One region of the Bacillus sp. 37MA genome, then DNA from elsewhere that is predicted to be linked to it. Evidence: predicted binding sites of a transcription regulator. Region 1 holds the regulator's gene; the other holds the start of a gene.
What was found. The regulator Rex, encoded in region 1, represses fermentation and respiration genes when NADH is low (regulators of the CRP and FNR family bind a similar motif). The targets are predictions, from matches to a motif close to TTGTGAAATATTTCACAA.

Region 2: A3M5_RS0118485 (L-lactate dehydrogenase) is a predicted target of Rex. The motif match lies at 4,541-4,558, and genes of this name have one in related genera.

The regions. Positions count from the first base shown of each region.
Region 1 covers NZ_KB889752.1:3,541,176-3,551,519, forward strand. The annotation lists gene tsaE (tRNA (adenosine(37)-N6)-threonylcarbamoyltransferase complex ATPase subunit type 1 TsaE) at 1-369, shown strand, start outside; gene tsaB (tRNA (adenosine(37)-N6)-threonylcarbamoyltransferase complex dimerization subunit type 1 TsaB) at 350-1,057, shown strand; gene rimI (ribosomal protein S18-alanine N-acetyltransferase) at 1,050-1,496, shown strand; gene tsaD (tRNA (adenosine(37)-N6)-threonylcarbamoyltransferase complex transferase subunit TsaD) at 1,496-2,515, shown strand; gene A3M5_RS0119585 (ABC-F family ATP-binding cassette domain-containing protein) at 2,682-4,610, opposite strand; gene A3M5_RS0119590 (redox-sensing transcriptional repressor Rex) at 4,758-5,411, shown strand; gene tatAY (sec-independent protein translocase protein TatAY) at 5,468-5,644, shown strand; gene tatC (twin-arginine translocase subunit TatC) at 5,663-6,424, shown strand; gene A3M5_RS0119605 (YdiK family protein) at 6,440-6,640, opposite strand; gene A3M5_RS0119610 (CPBP family intramembrane glutamic endopeptidase) at 6,650-7,387, opposite strand; gene groES (co-chaperone GroES) at 7,597-7,881, shown strand; gene groL (chaperonin GroEL) at 7,933-9,558, shown strand; gene A3M5_RS0119625 (hypothetical protein) at 10,016-10,315, opposite strand.
Region 2 covers NZ_KB889752.1:3,355,829-3,363,344, reverse strand. The annotation lists gene A3M5_RS0118515 (DUF2642 domain-containing protein) at 1-1,253, opposite strand, end outside; gene A3M5_RS0118510 (hypothetical protein) at 1,392-1,889, opposite strand; partial or broken gene A3M5_RS0118505 (ABC transporter permease) at 2,169-2,399, opposite strand; gene rbsK (ribokinase) at 2,570-3,439, opposite strand; gene A3M5_RS0118490 (TIGR00266 family protein) at 3,607-4,401, shown strand; gene A3M5_RS0118485 (L-lactate dehydrogenase) at 4,601-5,554, shown strand; gene A3M5_RS0118480 (YwbE family protein) at 5,595-5,786, opposite strand; gene A3M5_RS0118475 (flavin reductase family protein) at 5,802-6,404, opposite strand; gene A3M5_RS0118470 (SLAC1 family transporter) at 6,613-7,516, shown strand, end outside.

The sequences.
Region 1 (10,344 bases):
GGCGCAGGGAAAACAACATTTACTCAAGGAATTGCGGCTGCTTTAGGCGTGAAAAAAAACGTCAATAGCCCAACATTTACAATTGTTAAAGAATATAAAGGAAAGTATCCGTTGTATCATATGGATGTGTATCGGCTTGGTCCAGATTCAGAAGAAGATCTTGGTTTTGACGAATACTTTTATGGGGAAGGTATTTCGATTGTGGAATGGGCACATTTAATTGAAGGACAACTGCCGGATGAATATATAAAAATTAATATTTATCATACAGGAGTTGATGGTCAGCGAGAAATAGTTTTAACTATAGAAGGTGATCGTTACGATCGAATAAGTGAGAAGGTGATTGATTTTGAAAATACTAGCAATTGATACGTCTACATATACATTGTCGATCGGTTTGTCTGATGGTGATGTCATACTTGCGGAGCAGGTAACAAATGTGAAAAAAAATCACTCGATCAGGGTGATGCCGGCCATTGAAGCGCTCATGAGTGAGGTGGATATGAAACCAGTTGATTTGAACAAAATTGTGGTAGCGAATGGACCGGGTTCTTATACAGGTGTACGAATCGGCGTCACGATTGCGAAAACATTAGCATGGACGTTACATATTCCTATTACGGCTGTATCTGGGCTGGCGTCTCTTGCAGCGTCTGCTCCATTAATTGAAGGTCTTGTTTGCCCAATGTTTGATGCACGTAGAGGACAGGTGTTCACGGGACTGTATCGGTTGTCGAACGGGTTAGTGAAATCGGTGAAAGAAGATCAGAATGTTCCTGTTGTGGACTGGTGTCAGGAGCTTCTTAAGATTGGGGAGCCTGTTTTATTTGTTGGACAGGAAAGCATTATACATGAGCAGGTCATAGCAGAGATAATGGGCAGTGCTGCAGCATTTGCGGGGAAATCGGTTCCATATACACGTCCTGCTGCTCTTCTTTCACTTGCATCAGGAATGGAGCAAGATCCGTCTCAAGTTGTGCCGAACTATGCACGACTAGCTGAGGCAGAGGCGAATTGGCGTAAAGCGAATGAAAAGAAGGAGAAGTCTGATGAGTGAGTTTTTTGTGCGGAAGATGACTTTGGATGATGTTTCTGCAGTATATGAAGTAGAATTGGTTAGTTTTACAGTTCCATGGTCAAGAGAAGCATTAGAACGAGAAATTACCTCAAATAGTTTTGCTCTTTACCATGTAGCTGAAATCGAGGGCAAAGTGATTGGCTACTGCGGTATGTGGATTGTATATGACCAAGTACAGGTGACAAATATTGCGATTTTGCCCGAATATCGTGGCAATCATTATGGTGAAAAATTGCTCGGTTTTGTGATCAATGAGGCGAGGCTTCATGGGGGGAAAGTACTTTCTTTAGAAGTGAGAGTGAGTAATACACCAGCACGGTCGCTTTATGAAAAATTCGGGTTGCAGCCGGGTGGAATCCGGAAGCAGTATTATACCGATGATTTAGAAGATGCTTTAGTGATGTGGGTGAATTTATGATGAAAAAAGATATATTTATATTTGGAATTGAGACGAGCTGTGATGAGACAGCAGCCGCAGTTATTAAAAATGGAACGGACATTATCGCAAATGTCGTTTCATCACAAATTGAAAGCCATAAACGATTCGGTGGCGTCGTACCGGAAATTGCATCGCGTCATCACGTAGAACAAATTATTGCCGTGTTTGAGGAAACACTGGAGCGGGCAGGCTTAACATTTCAGGACATGGATGCTATTGCAGTAACAAAGGGACCGGGTCTTGTCGGGGCACTTTTAGTCGGTGTCAATGCAGCGAAAGCGATTGCGTTTGCACATGATCTGCCGCTCATTGGTGTTCATCATATTGCAGGGCACATTTATGCGAACCGGTTAGTTCAGGAGATGTCGTTCCCGCTTATGTCACTCGTTGTTTCTGGCGGACATACGGAACTTGTCTATATGAAAGAACATGGCTCATTTGAAGTGATCGGCGAGACGCGTGATGATGCAGCTGGCGAGGCGTATGACAAAGTAGCCCGTACATTGAGTTTACCTTATCCGGGCGGCCCACACATTGATCGGCTGGCAGCTGAAGGACAGGATACGTACTCATTGCCGCGCATTCGTCTAGAAGAAGGATCATACGATTTCAGTTTTAGCGGATTGAAATCAGCGGTTATTAATACGGTTCATAATGCGGAGCAGCGCGGTGAGGAGATTAATCCGGAAAACTTGGCTGCGAGTTTTCAAGCGAGTGTCGTGGACGTGCTGACAGAAAAAACAGTACGAGCAGCGAAAGAATATGATGTGAAGCAAGTATTATTAGCTGGTGGTGTGGCGGCTAATAAAGGGCTTCGTGCGTCACTTGAGAATGCATTTGGCGAAATAGAGAACATTGATATCATGATTCCGCCTATATCGCTTTGTACGGATAATGCAGCGATGATTGCAGCGGCAGGGACTATTTTGTTTGAACAGGGAAAACGGGATGGGCTGGATATGAACGGTCATCCGGGATTAGATATTGAGGAATTTTAACAGACGGGCAGATGCCTGTCTTTTTTATTGTGGATAATGTGGACAAAAATAGTTAATTTCTGTGGACAATGTGGATAAGTCCTGTGGAAAGCTTTTTTAAAAGCTTTTTAATAAAATAGAAATGGGGATAAAAAAACACGATGCTGTGGATAGCATCGTGCTTTGTTTATTCTTCCTGCAATGATTCCCATTCTTCCATTAGTAATTCAATAGCACTGTTTGCTTGTTCCAATTGTTGCTGCAATTCCAGTGATTTTGAATGATCTTCGTATATTTCAGGTAGGCAGAGCAACCCTTCTACTTCTGTTATAATTCCCTCATGGCCAGCAATTTCTGATTCGATTTCTTCAATTCGGCGAAGACGCTGACGATCCCGTTTTCGCTGCTCTTTATCGGTTTTATACGAATCAGCAGCTGCCGGTTTTGCTATGGTTGAAATCGTATTTACTGTTTCGAGAGCAGCCAGTTCTTCCTGTTCATTTTTCTTTTCTACATAATAGTCGTAATCTCCGAGATAGACGGTGACACCTGTTTTTGTTTTATCAAGTTCCACTACTTGTGTGGCGATTCGATTAATAAAATAACGGTCATGAGAGACGAATAAGAGGGTACCAGGATAATCGATTAATGCATTTTCAAGCACTTCTTTACTGTCGAGATCAAGATGGTTTGTCGGCTCATCAAGTATAAGTAAATTTGCTTTTTGCATCGTCAATTTAGCGAGTGCAAGACGGGCTTTTTCACCACCACTCAGTGCTGCAACAGGTTTTAACACATCATCACCTGAAAAAAGAAAGGTACCAAGAATCGTTCGTATATCCTTTTCTTGAGTACCAGGATACTCGTCCCACAGTTCAGCTAGTACCGTTTTTGACCGGTTTAAATGAGACTGTTCTTGGTCATAATAACCGATTTCGACACCAGCCCCCTGTCGGATCTCACCGGCTAGAAGCGGTAATGCACGGGTGATCGATTTCAGCAAAGTCGATTTGCCAGCACCGTTTGGACCGACGAGCGCGATGCTTTCGCCTCTGAATACATCAAATGACAGATCAGAAACAATTGTCTGTTCGTCATAGCCAATAGACACACTGTCAATTTTCAATACTTCATTGCCGCTTTGCCGGTCGATATCAAACAACATACTTGGTGGCTTTTCATTACCACCTGGTCTTTTGATCATGTCCATCCGGTCAAGTTGTTTTCGTCTGCTTTGCGCCCGTTTTGTGGTAGAAGCACGGGCGATATTGCGCTGAATAAATGCTTCAAGCTTTGCGGTTTCTTCCTGCTGTTTTTCAAATTGTTTCATTTCCCGCTCGTATTGATCAGCTTTTTGAATTAAATATTTACTGTAGTTGCCAGTGTATTTGCGAATTTTGTTTCGAGACATCTCGTATACTTGATTAACAGTCTTATCAAGGAAGTAGCGATCATGAGAGACAATTAAAATTGCGCCGGCGTATCCTTGTAAGTAATGTTCGAGCCAGGAAAGCGTATCAATATCAAGATGGTTCGTCGGTTCATCAAGAATTAAAATACTAGGTTTTGCTAACAGTAACTTTGCAAGAGCAAGACGCGTCTTTTGTCCACCGCTTAATGTGGAAATAAGTGTATCGTAATCATAATCTTGAAAGTTAAACCCATGTAAAACGGAGCGTAAATCTGCTTCATATTGATAACCGCCAGCTTCTTTAAACTCATTTTGAAGTTGGTCGTAAGAGGTCATCACCTGCTCGTACAGCTTTGGATCATCATATACATCTGGATTGGCCATATCCGCTTCGAGACCTCGCAATTGCTGCTCCATTTCCCGAAGATTGTCGAAAACGCTATTCATTTCATCCCAGATGGAAAGGTTCGATTCAAGACCGGTATCTTGCGCCAAATATCCAATGGTGACGTCTTTCGGTTTTATAATCGCACCAGACTCATGTGAAAGCTGTCCAGCAATGATTTTTAAGAGCGTTGATTTGCCCGCACCATTTCGGCCGACAAGTGCGATCCGATCGCCTGACTGCACCTCAAGCTTAATATTCGATAAAATAAGTTCAGCTCCAAAATATTTCGAGAGCTGCTGTACTTGAAGAAGTATCATGTTTTTCACCTCACCTTCACTTTACTCGAGGAAGAGTAAGCGAGCAATGGAAAAGAAGCAGTTCTTGTGAAAAAGGTGACAAAGATTTATGATTATACTATAAGAAAAAATGAAATGTGGAAGCGGCATCATGTAAGGGGGATAAAAATGAACAGCGATTCGGTGAAAATTCCACAAGCAACAGCGAAGCGACTGCCTTTGTATTACCGATTTATTCAAAATTTGCATTCGTCAGGCAAGCAGCGTGTATCATCGGCAGAATTGAGTGAAGCAGTAAAAGTAGATTCGGCTACGATCCGGAGAGACTTTTCTTATTTCGGTGCGCTTGGCAAAAAAGGATATGGCTACAATGTGAGCTATTTGCTATCCTTTTTTCGCAAAACGCTCGATCAGGACGAATTGACAAATGTTGCGTTGATCGGTGTTGGGAATTTAGGGACGGCATTTTTAAATTATAATTTTTTGAAAAATAATAACACGAAGATCCTAGTTGCATTTGATGTGGAAGAGAGCAAAGTCGGGACAACTATTGGAGAGGTACCTATTTATCATATGGATGAGTTGGAAGAAACTTTAGCCCAACTGAAAGTGCCGGTAGCGATTTTAACGATTCCACAGTCTGCAGCACAATCCATTACGGATCGTTTAGTCCAGGCAAATATAAAAGGGATTTTGAATTTTACACCGGCACGGTTAAACGTGCCTTCAGCTATTCGCGTTCATCATATTGATTTGGCGATTGAATTGCAGTCGCTCGTGTACTTCTTGAAAAATTATCCGGATCAATCTGTCGAAAAATGATCATAGTATTTAACGGGTAAATCAGTTATGATGAAGGAAAAGGGAGGTGTGTGCCAATGATAGGTGTTGGCAGCATGGTCGTAATTGGCGCTGTAGCATTGCTTATTTTTGGACCGAAAAAGCTTCCGGAACTCGGACGAGCAGCCGGTGATACATTGAGAGAATTTAAAAGTTCAACAAAAGGATTAACGGATGATGATGATCGAAAAGAGGACAAGAAAGAGTCCAAGTGATGTTAGGATGAATGATAAATGAGTCTACAAGACATGACGATATATGAACACCTGGAAGAATTCAGGAAACGGCTTATGATTGTCGTCGTTTTCTTTTTCATTGCTGCCATTGGAGGGCTTTTTCTTGCAAAGCCAATCATCCACTATTTGCAGCATGCAGATGAAGCGGCGGCGCTGTCGATGAACGCATTTCGGGTAACTGATCCGCTAAAGATTTATTTTCAAATGGCGTTTGTAATAGGGATTATTTTGACATCGCCAGTCATTTTGTATCAATTGTGGGCATTTGTCAGTCCCGGTCTGCATGAGAAAGAGCGGAGAGCGACGCTTAGTTACATCCCCGCATCGGTTCTTCTGTTTTTAGGGGGACTCGCTTTTTCATATTTCATTTTATTTCCGTACATTATTCATTTTATGATGAAACTGTCCGGCGATTTGAATATTGAACAGGTCATTGGCATTAATGAATATTTCCAATTTTTATTTCAGACGACGATTCCATTTGGGTTTTTATTTCAGCTTCCAGTTGTGACGCTGTTTTTGACACGGTTAGGCATTATCACGCCACAATTTTTAAGTCAGATTCGCCGCTATGCGTATTTTGTCTTACTCGTCATTGCGGCACTCATTACTCCACCGGATATCATTTCACATATGATGGTGAGTGTTCCATTATTTCTTTTATATGAAGTGAGTATTTTTGTTTCGAAAATTGGCTATAAAAAAGTGCAGCAGGCAGAAGCCCGTGCTACACTTGAACAAGAAGAATCCGCCCAATAAACTGGGCGGATTTTATTAATTCTGGCTGTTTTTTACTTTGAAGTGAATCAACATTAACCGGAGACCAGTGCCGATATCGAATGTCGCCAGCAAAATAAGCACATAGTTGAAAAACCTGAAGCCATTCACATTTACGTCCTGTACGGCTAGAAACACGAAAAATCCGCCGAGTATATTATAAAAAATCCCTGCAGCTAGTGGTGACTGTCTCATCATTATACCTCCTTACGAAAACCACAAAATAAATTGTTGCGCTTGTTCAGCTTTCTTGATCATTTTTTCAATATCATCCGCAAATACGTACTGCATCAGTACAACGATTGAGTTCATTGATACATGCGCCACAATAGGTACGATTAATCTCTTTGTTTTTACGTAAAGAAATGCGAATGTAAATCCCATTGCCGCATATAATAAAAAATGCTCTAATTCTCTGTGTGCAATAGAGAATATAAATGCACTAATGAGTGCGGCGAAGAAAAAAGGAATCCGTTCATATAATGAGCCGAATAAAATTTTCCGGAACACGATTTCTTCCAAAATCGGACCGAATAGGGCGACGGACAGCATTGTAAGCGGAACCCATTCAACGAGTTGAATAATGTCTTGCGTATTTTCAGAGCCTTGCCCAATACCGAGCGCTGTTTCAATGATGATCGCCGCATATTGCGCAGAAAACGCTAGAAAAACGCCGGTGATTGACCAGAAAATTAATTTTCCAGTAGATAGTGATATCTGGTTTTCAATTTTATTTACATACGCAGATTTTCGCAAAATAAGTAGAATGATGACTGTCGCAAGGGCGAAACTAATCACTGTCCAATAACCTATAGCCAGCATCTCCATCTCATTCTGTTCCACGCCGGTCGAAACACCGAACTTAAAAAGAAGAGGAATACCAATATAACCGGAAAATTGCATTAAAATGTACGTAATTAAAATAAACCCATATTCTTTTTTCACATAAAAACTCCTTTATTCGATTCACTTACTATTCATTGTACTAATAAAGATGGAGCCCTTCAAATAAGCAGTCTCGCTCTGTTTGAAAATTTTTTTGCTTTACACTTGCAAAAGAAAGCCAATTTCATTTATTATAATAGTTGTGTTAGCACTCGTCTGAGTAGAGTGCTAATAAAATTTAATTATCTATTTTTTGAGGAGGGTTTCACTTGTTAAAACCACTAGGTGACCGCGTAGTAATCGAACTAGTAGAATCTGAAGAAAAAACGGCCAGCGGAATTGTACTTCCTGATTCTGCGAAAGAAAAACCGCAGGAAGGCAAAGTTGTGGCAGTTGGAACAGGACGTGTTCTAGAAAGCGGCGAGCGTGTAGCACTTGAAGTAGCTGAAGGCGATCGCATCATCTTCTCAAAATACGCAGGTACAGAAGTAAAATACGAAGGCGTGGAATATTTATTGTTGCGCGAAAACGATATTTTAGCTGTTATCGGCTAATCATTACACATAAAAACATATAAATATAAAATTTAGAGGAGGCACTTTAAAATGGCTAAAGATATTAAATTTAGTGAAGATGCACGCCGCGCGATGCTTGCTGGTGTAGACAAGCTTGCAGATGCAGTTAAAGTAACGCTTGGACCAAAAGGACGTAACGTCGTTCTTGAGAAAAAATTCGGTTCGCCGCTTATTACAAATGACGGTGTAACAATCGCAAAAGAAATCGAACTTGAAGATGCATTCGAAAATATGGGTGCAAAATTGGTTGCAGAAGTAGCAAGCAAAACAAATGATGTTGCTGGTGACGGTACAACGACTGCAACGGTTCTTGCGCAAGCGATGATCCGTGAAGGTTTGAAAAACGTAACAGCTGGTGCAAACCCTGTCGGCATTCGTAAAGGAATGGACAAAGCAGTCGCAACAGCGCTTGAATCACTAAAAGTCATTTCAAAACCAATCGAAGGAAAAGAGTCGATTGCTCAAGTTGCAGCGATTTCTTCTGGCGATGAAGAAGTGGGACAACTTATTGCTGAGGCAATGGAGCGCGTTGGAAATGACGGTGTTATTACAATCGAAGAGTCAAAAGGCTTCACGACGGAGCTTGATGTTGTAGAAGGTATGCAATTTGACCGCGGTTATGCTTCTCCTTACATGATTACTGATTCAGATAAAATGGAAGCAGTGCTTGAAAACCCATATATCTTAATCACAGACAAAAAAATTGCAAGCATTCAAGAAATTCTTCCTGTTCTTGAGCAAGTTGTTCAACAAAGCAAACCGCTTCTTCTTATTTCCGAAGATGTAGAAGGCGAAGCGCTGGCAACACTTGTTGTCAATAAACTACGCGGTACATTTAACGCAGTAGCAGTTAAAGCACCTGGATTCGGTGACCGTCGTAAAGCGATGCTTGAAGACATTGCGATTTTAACTGGTGCTGAAGTCATTACAGAAGAGCTTGGTCTTGACTTGAAATCAACGGATATTACACAACTTGGCCGTGCATCGAAAGTTGTAGTATCGAAAGAAAACACAACAATCGTTGAAGGTGCGGGCGAGTCTCAAAACATTCAAGGCCGCGTAAGCCAAATCCGTGCGCAGCTTGAAGATACAACGTCTGAATTCGATCGCGAAAAATTGCAAGAGCGTCTAGCGAAACTTGCTGGCGGTGTTGCTGTCATCAAAGTTGGAGCGGCAACAGAAACAGAACTAAAAGAGCGCAAACTTCGCATTGAAGATGCTTTGAATGCAACACGTGCAGCTGTTGAAGAAGGCATCGTATCCGGTGGTGGTACAGCACTTGTGAATGTATACAATAAAGTAGCTGAAGTAGAAGGCGAAGGCGATTTTGCAACAGGTGTGAAAATTGTACTCCGCGCTCTTGAAGAACCAGTTCGTCAAATCGCGCACAATGCAGGTCTTGAAGGTTCCGTTATTGTGGAACGCCTGAAACGAGAAGAACTCGGTATCGGCTTCAACGCGGCAACTGGCGAGTGGGTAAACATGATCGAAACGGGTATCGTAGACCCAACGAAAGTAACACGTTCAGCACTTCAAAATGCAACATCTGTTGCAGCCATGTTCTTAACAACTGAAGCAGTTGTAGCGGACAAGCCAGAAGAAGGCGGCGGTATGCCATCAATGCCTGATATGGGCGGCATGGGCGGCATGATGTAAGGCTTTTAAGCCCTGCATTTGAAAATAGTAAAAACTATTTTCCCCCATTTTGAGAAGTAGTCATGTAAATAATTTATATCAATAGCAATAACCACTTCCTATAAAAATTAGGGAGTGGTTTTTTGTGTTGTTAAAATTTGCGTATTATTGCATTGAGAACCAAGTAGTAAACGTTGAAGACATTACGTATAGCCATGTTCGGTAATTAGAATCATTATGTGTCCCTATAAAAAAGTTATTTATCTTCAGAAGGCAGCATACAGTAACAATCTGTTTATCATTGTCTGATTTTTTGTTTTAACAAAGCCTAATGGGTTTTACATGTAAAAGCCTCCCCTTAGGAAACATGTTCTAAAGGGAGGCTAATCTATTATCCGTCCTATAAACTTCACTCTTTATTGCGCTGCTTACCTTCGGACTATTGAGCAGATGCATATGGTTTTACTTCTTCTTTTTCTTATACTTTATCAATTTTATCTACAAACATCTGAAACACTTTTTTCTTTTCTTCCAGGTCTTTTATTTCTTCTTTCAATTGGTTAAATCTTTGTTCAAATGGCTTATGATAAAGTTCACGGATATTGCGGATAATCTCATCATTGATTGTAGATTGTACAACCTGTTTAGTGATGCTGAATTTATAGGAATAAACCTGAAGCTCACGTTTTACTTCTTCATATTCTTTATCTATTTCATGTAATAAACCACAAATTTCTTCTTTCCATTCTTCTAAAGACTTCTTTACATGCGCCTCCATGGTTCATCTCCCTTTATTCAACTTCATTA
Region 2 (7,516 bases), 190 kb from region 1:
TGCTTCATCAGTGAATAATATTGTGTTTCGAGCATTTTTTCTTTTTCCTCCTGTGTCCAAACAGGCTGTATGAAATCTTGTTTTTCTTCTGCCACCTGTACAGTTGTTTGTATCACGCTTTGTTTTTCTTCTGCTTGCAGTCTTCGGTCTTTTTTGCTGTATTTTAATTTTTTGTTCTTTCGATATGTTTGAGATTGAAGATCTTTTAAACGAGAAAAAGTCCCTGAATCATAACGGATGTTTTTCTTACTTTTAGTTGTTTGTATAACGCTTTGTTTTTCTTCTGCTTGCAGTCTTCCGTCTTTTTTGCTGTATTTTAATTTTTTGTTCTTTCGGTATGTTTGAGATTGGAGATCTTTTAAACGAGAAAAAGTCCCTGAATCATAACGGATGTTTTTCTTACTTTTAGCAGAAGGATTACTCTCTTCTTCATCTCGAGGCATTTGCATCCTTTTCTTACGGGTAACTAGGTTTGATCGAAGTTTTCGATCGTACAGGGTGTAGTCAATCTCCTCGATTTCCTTTTCTTTAAATGAAGATTTATCTACACGATTTTTTCGCAAAGAAGAATCAGCAGTAAATGAATTCATTTCACTTGCTTTTCCCTCGCTTGTTTCGAAAGATGAATTCACCAGCTCTACTTGATCATCATCTAACTCCTCTTTTTGTTCGACTTCATCGTCATGCTGAAGTGCGTCTAAGCGATCTGTTGCTTCTGTCTCGTTGGCAGCAGATGCTTCATTTTCATTTGAATAATCTGTCGCTTCTGTTTCGCTATTTGTAGACGTCCCATTTTCAATTGAATTGTTCGTTGCGTTGGAATCACCTTCTTCATAAAATCCCGAAAAAATAGTGGATATATATGAATTTTGCATAATAACCTTTTCTTCACCACTAATTAAAATAAGATGGTCCTCAAAGACCTTGCTAAGAAAACCGGTCAGCACTTGATCATTGTAGCAGTTAATTGTGACCCATCTTTGTTTGCATTGTTCTAAAATTTCCTGTAACTTCTCGGCCTGTAAATAATCATGATTTATTTTGTTTGTTTGAATATCTTTTGTGTTTTTTGAAACGGATTTAATTTGGTTAAGATGATGATAAAAGTGCTCTTCTTTCTCGTTCTGCAAAATAATATAATCCTCTTTAACGTCAACCAAACTTCCTTTAATTAAGATTCCATCGTTTGAAAAAATACCGATTGAATACCCGATAAGCGCTCTAAGTGTCTCTGAAAAATAAGGGCTTGACATGACTAACCCCCTCACAGGTTTTATCCCTTTTTTTTAAAATTGAGAAAAGCCACTTTAAATGAATTTGAAACAATTCCTTGTCTCTCACCCTAATTCAAAAGTGGCGATGCTGGTCACACTGTCTGTCTCTGACGATAATTACTCGCTTTTATTTTTCTTTTTACTCTCTTTTTTTTCTTCGTGTTCTTTTTTATCTTCTTCTTCACAATCTTCAACTTTCAGATCATAACTAATATTGCGAATATGGAACATGGCGATGCGAATGACTTCTTCGTTCGCAACCACTGTAATATACTCATCTTGCACATCATCCAGCACGCCTTCATATTTCTCGTGACCGCCACGATTAACTGTAACCCAGTGATATTTTAAATCGCACAGTACATCTTTAAAACAATTGCTCCGGATATACTCGAAATCTTCAGGTGCATAGAGGTTGAAATTGAGACCCTTTTTCAAGTTATTCGTTAAACTTTTGACGTGGTGGCCTTTATAATAAAGAACACCGTCTTCTTTAGTGAGTAGCACAAAGTAATCTTCCTCTACTGCCAGCAATTGTCCAACTCTGGAATCATGACCGCCACGGTTTACCTTTACAGCTTTGCCAACTAAAGAACATAGTATTTCTTTATCCATTCATCCTTCTCCTCCTGTTTAGAAAGTCTATGTAATTATATGCGGGAAGCAAGATGTTGTACTGCTTCATTCGCCCAGTTGGAGATATTGTCCAAATAAAAAACCTAGGAACCCGTAAAACAAGTTCCTGATTGAACGTCAATTATAGAGCTAGTAATACCTTGCTGAAGTCAAATAACGACTGGCTTTCTAGTGGTTACTTCCTCAAATGATTTAATTCATTTATACTTATCGTATATCCATCGTCACATTTGAAGACTCTGTCGTTTTATCCGCTTCTTAACTCCACACCCATTTCCATATTTCTTTCGGTGTGGCGTTTTTCCCGTACATGAGAATGCCGATTTTGAATACTTTTCCGGCGAGTTTCATGAACAGCCAAATGCTGATGACAAGAATGGCGAGTGGAATGATAATCTCCGTCCACGGCCATTCCTTAACTAGCGAGAAGCGGATCAACAGTACACCCGGCGATGTAAATGGAATGTATGAACCAATTTGCGCGATGACCAGTGGATATGGTTACTTGTTCTCTTAATAAATGCTCGATTTCTGCCACAAATATCCCTTTTCCTTGCGACGTGCGGCTAAACCTAGCGTGTTCAAGACCTGATATGTTCGCCGTGTCATCATCACGCTCATTTCTAAATCTTTCGTTTGTTGTTCTTTTATCATTCATCTCAAAGGGGATGACGTTTTTCCTCCACTTCCACGCGCGTCGGCATACCGCCTTGTGCACCAAACTTTGTAACAGATAGCGACGCTGCTCGATTAGCGAATTGAAGGCTTTCTTTAAGTTCTTTTCCTTCTGCTAACGCCACCGCAAATGCTGCATTAAATGTATCACCAGCTCCCGTCGAATCAACAGGTTCAACTAGATATGAAGGCACGACTACTTCTTTCTCCCCGTCAAAATAACGGACACCATTTTCCCCTTCTGTAACAAACACCTTATTAGGATAATTATGTATATTGGTAAACAACGCCGCTGCTTCTATTTCATTTGGTGTAATATAGGTCGCTTTCTCAATCACATTCTTTGAAATCGGACGTGCTGGTGCCGGGTTTAATAAAAGCGGTACATCGTTTATCGCGCATAGCTCACTTACATACTCAACGGTTTCTTCTGGAATCTCTTGCTGAATAAGCACAATATTTGATTGACGAATGACATGAATCGCTCGGTCTACAAAAGCCGGTGTGACAAAATTATTCGCTCCTTTCACGACAATAATACTGTTGTCTCCGTTTGCTAGCGTAATGTGTGCTGTTCCCGTTTCCATTTGTGTAACGGCTTCTACATAGTCCGTATGAACACGATTGTTTTTAAAGTTCTCCAATATCGTTTCTCCAAACGCATCCGTACCGATACATCCCACCATGTATACGTCCGCACCAAGCCTAGCGGCAGCTACTGCCTGATTCGCTCCTTTTCCACCGGGCACCGTTTTAAATGACTCGCCAAGTATCGTCTCTCCTTTATTCGGACGTTTTGTCGCTGTTACGACTAGATCCATAGATGAACTGCCGATTACTGTAATCTTCACCATTCTCCTCAACCTCTCTCATCATCTCCCGTACGACAATTACGACGAGTACTTAATATTCATTCCCATTTTCTACGCTTCTTTTCTTTTAGTTTATCATTTTTCAATTATTCCGAAACCTTTTCCATTTTCGCGCGTACTAACACTTGAATATAAAGGAGGATGACAAAATGAACAATCACGAAATTGATTATGAACTTTTTGGCGATGATATGCAGTTTGTTCAGGTAGAGCTCGATCCGAAAGAAACAGTTATCGCTGAAGCAGGCAGCTTAATGATGATGGATGACGGCATTAAAATGGAGACGGTCTTCGGAGACGGATCATCGAGGGGGAGCGGCGGATTGATGGGCAAGCTTTTAGGTGCTGGTAAACGGGTACTGACGGGAGAAAGTTTATTTATGACGACGTTTACGAATGAAGCTCCCGGGAAAAAACATGTCTCATTCGCTTCTCCTTACCCTGGAAAAATCATTCCAATGGATTTAAGTGAAATGAATGGGAAAATTATTTGTCAAAAAGATGCATTTTTAGCCGCAGCAAAAGGCGTTTCTGTTGGCATTGAATTGCAGCGTAAACTCGGTACTGGCTTTTTTGGCGGTGAAGGTTTCATCATGCAAAAATTAGAAGGCGATGGTATGGCATTCGTCCATGCCGGTGGAACAATCTATAAAAAGACGCTTGCGCCGGGCGAATTGATCCGCATCGATACAGGCTGTCTTGTCGCGATGACAGGCGATGTTGATTACAATATTGAATTAGTTGGCGGAGTCAAAACAGCATTATTTGGGGGAGAAGGTCTATTTTTAGCAACATTACGCGGACCCGGAACCGTGTGGGTGCAGTCCCTTCCATTTAGCCGACTCGCCAGCCGTGTTTTTGCTGCAATGCCGCAAAATGGCGGCTCAAAAGGAGAAAGCGGACTTGGAAGTATGTTTGACTTTCTCGGCGGTGACAGAGACTAAATTTTCTTATTGAAATGAGCGTTACTCAGCATTTAGCTGCTTTATTCAGTTTCGGAGCACTTTACTCGGTTTGAAACACCGTTATCTATTTTTAGTTAGAAGGCTATTGCAATCCAATAATCGACGTCCTATAATAAGTTTGTGAATTAATTCACATAAATGAGCCGACTTACTTTTTAAAAATAGAGGAGTGTTTTGAATGATTGATATTAAGGGCAATAAAGTCGTCCTTATCGGTACAGGTGCAGTTGGTTCAAGCTATGCATTTTCTATGCTGAACCAGGGTGTATGCGATGAGCTTGTATTAATTGATTTAAATAAACAAAAATCAATAGGCGATGTAATGGACTTAAATCACGGTGTCCTTTATGCTCCGACTACAACAAAAGTAAGGTTTGGTAAATATACTGATTGCGCTGACGCAGCACTCGTCGTCATTTGTGCCGGTGCGAATCAAAAGCCGGGTGAAACACGTCTTGAGCTTGTCGAAAAAAATATGGTGATCTTTAAAAACATTGTTGGGCAAGTAATGGATTCCGGCTTTGATGGCATTTTCCTCATCGCAACTAATCCGGTTGACATCTTAACATACGCAACATGGAAATTTTCCGGTCTACCGAAAGAGCGTGTAATCGGTTCAGGTACTATTCTCGATACTGCCCGCTTCCGTTATTTGCTTGGCGATTACTTCGGTGTTTCTCCAACAAGTGTCCATGCGTCTATTATCGGTGAACACGGTGATACAGAAGTAGCAGTCTGGAGCAGCGCAAATATTTCTGGTATCCCATTGAAAGATTATGCAGCTCATGACCATACTGAAAATCTAGATGACAAAATGATCGAAATCGCCGTCCAAGTTCGTGATGCAGCGTACAAAATCATTGAAGCAAAAGGCTCTACGTATTACGGGATCGCGATGGGCTTAACACGTATTTCTCGGGCAATCTTGCAAAATCAAGATGTGATTCTAACCGTTTCTGCTCTATTAGAAGGCGAATTCGGTCATGAAAATATCTACATCGGTGTTCCCGCTGTTGTAAACCGTCAAGGTGTGCGTGAAGTCGTCGAAATCCCGTTAAGCGAACGTGAAAAAGAATTATTCGATATTAGTGTAAATACATTGAAAAAAATACAAGAACCATTCTGGATTTGAACAAAAAGAAACGATCTCACAAAGCTGCGAGATCGTTTTTTTATAAAATGTCATACACACGTCCGACCTGTCCATCCTGCAATCGTACTTTAATTCCGTGCGGATGAAAACTTGAATTTGTTAAAATATCTTTCACAATGCCACGTGTTTTTGTACCAGTGCGTTGATCCTTTTTCAATATAATGTTTACTTCAATCCCCGGTTTAATGTCGCTTCTATTTTGTCCATTCATGTTCATTCCTCTTTTCTATGTCGGGCGGACGAGTTCAAATATTTCGCCCAACTTTGAATAATTATTTCCGGCAAGACGGCTGACCGGTGCCAGTTTTGCGGCATTAATCCGTCCTTTTTCATACAAATCTTCACGTATATGATACTGAACAACACGACCAATTAATAAATCACACGATGGACCGTCTCCAAGTGTGGCAACCTGTTCAAGCACACATTCCATCCGGATGTTTGCCTGTCCAATTGCCGGTACACTTACCTTTTCACTTTCCACCGATGTTAAATTCGTTAACTCAAGTTCACTTTCGTTAGCTGGAAGCGGTTTTGCTGTTTCATTAATGTCCTGAATATACGATTCATCTGATATATGCACGACAAATTCTTTTTTCCATGCTGCATTTCGCGCTGTATCTTTCATTTCACCTTTGAATCGCTGTACTGACACAGAGATCATCGGCGGATTCGCAGTCACGATATTAAAATAACTGAACGGCGCGGCATTTAACACACCTGCTTCTGATAACGTCGTCACAAATGCGACCGGTCGGGGAATAATACTGCCCGTTAAAAATTTATAATTTTCTATTTCTGGTAATTGTGATGGGTCAACTGACTTCATCATCGATCACTCCTTTCTCTTATTTTAAAATAAAAAAAATAAAATAGAAAGGAAGCAAAACGATTACTTGATTGTGAATTATATATTAATACTATCTTGACGCCTCTTTTTTCCGTTGTTATGATAGGTCTATTCTATTAAATATGTATTTTATATACTTGTTTATATAAAGCCTAGTAAAGTCATCTGCAAATAGGAGGTTGTTTTGTTGCACCGAGTCATTTTCGCACTCTTTTTATTTTTCGTCCTGCTCATTGTAAAATCACCGATGTTTCGTGGCAGCCGTATTGATGCATCATATGGTGCGATGGTTATGGCAATTGGTATTTTTCTTATCGGTGTCGCACCGCAATTTGACATCCCATTTGTTATTCCAGCTTATCTTGTTGATTTTTCACTTTTTGTCCTCTGGTTATTCCTTATCTTGTCATTTATGAGAGCCGCGTTTAAAGGCGTATTCCGAAAACGATATTTAACGCACCCGGTTCAAAGCTTTGCAGTCGGTACATGGGTTGCCGCTACATCTATTTTATGTCTCGTCCTGTATCATCAATATTCTTTTTTCAAAAATAGTATTTTCATAGTAGCCTTATTAAATACTGGACTATGGGTTTTTTACTTATTTTTATGCATCAAAAGCTATAAAGTGATTTTTTCAGCAAAATACTATGAGCGTGTAAACGGCATCATTTTTCTATCGACTGTCAGCACTCAGTCGCTCATTATCGTCTTTAATACCTTATTTGATCATCCTATTTTACATCATATAAGCCAAGCTGCGGTTTTTGTCGGTCTTACACTTTATTTTATCAATTTTGCTTTAATGATGATTCGCTTGAGGTCTTTCCAGCGGCATCAACTATTAGATGGGTGGAAAAACACAAATTGCATCGTTCATGGTGCAATGTCCATTACTGGTATAGCATCGATTACGTCCGGTACAATCCCAACCAACATCATCTTTCTTATGTGGATCTGGGCCGCTGCTCTCTTTGTTATCATCGAAGGCATCGAGCTTTGGCGATTGGCTGCACGTTTAAATGAATACACGCTTAATGAGGCAATTGGCCGTTACCATGTTTCCCAATGGGCTCGTAACTTCACGTTCGGAA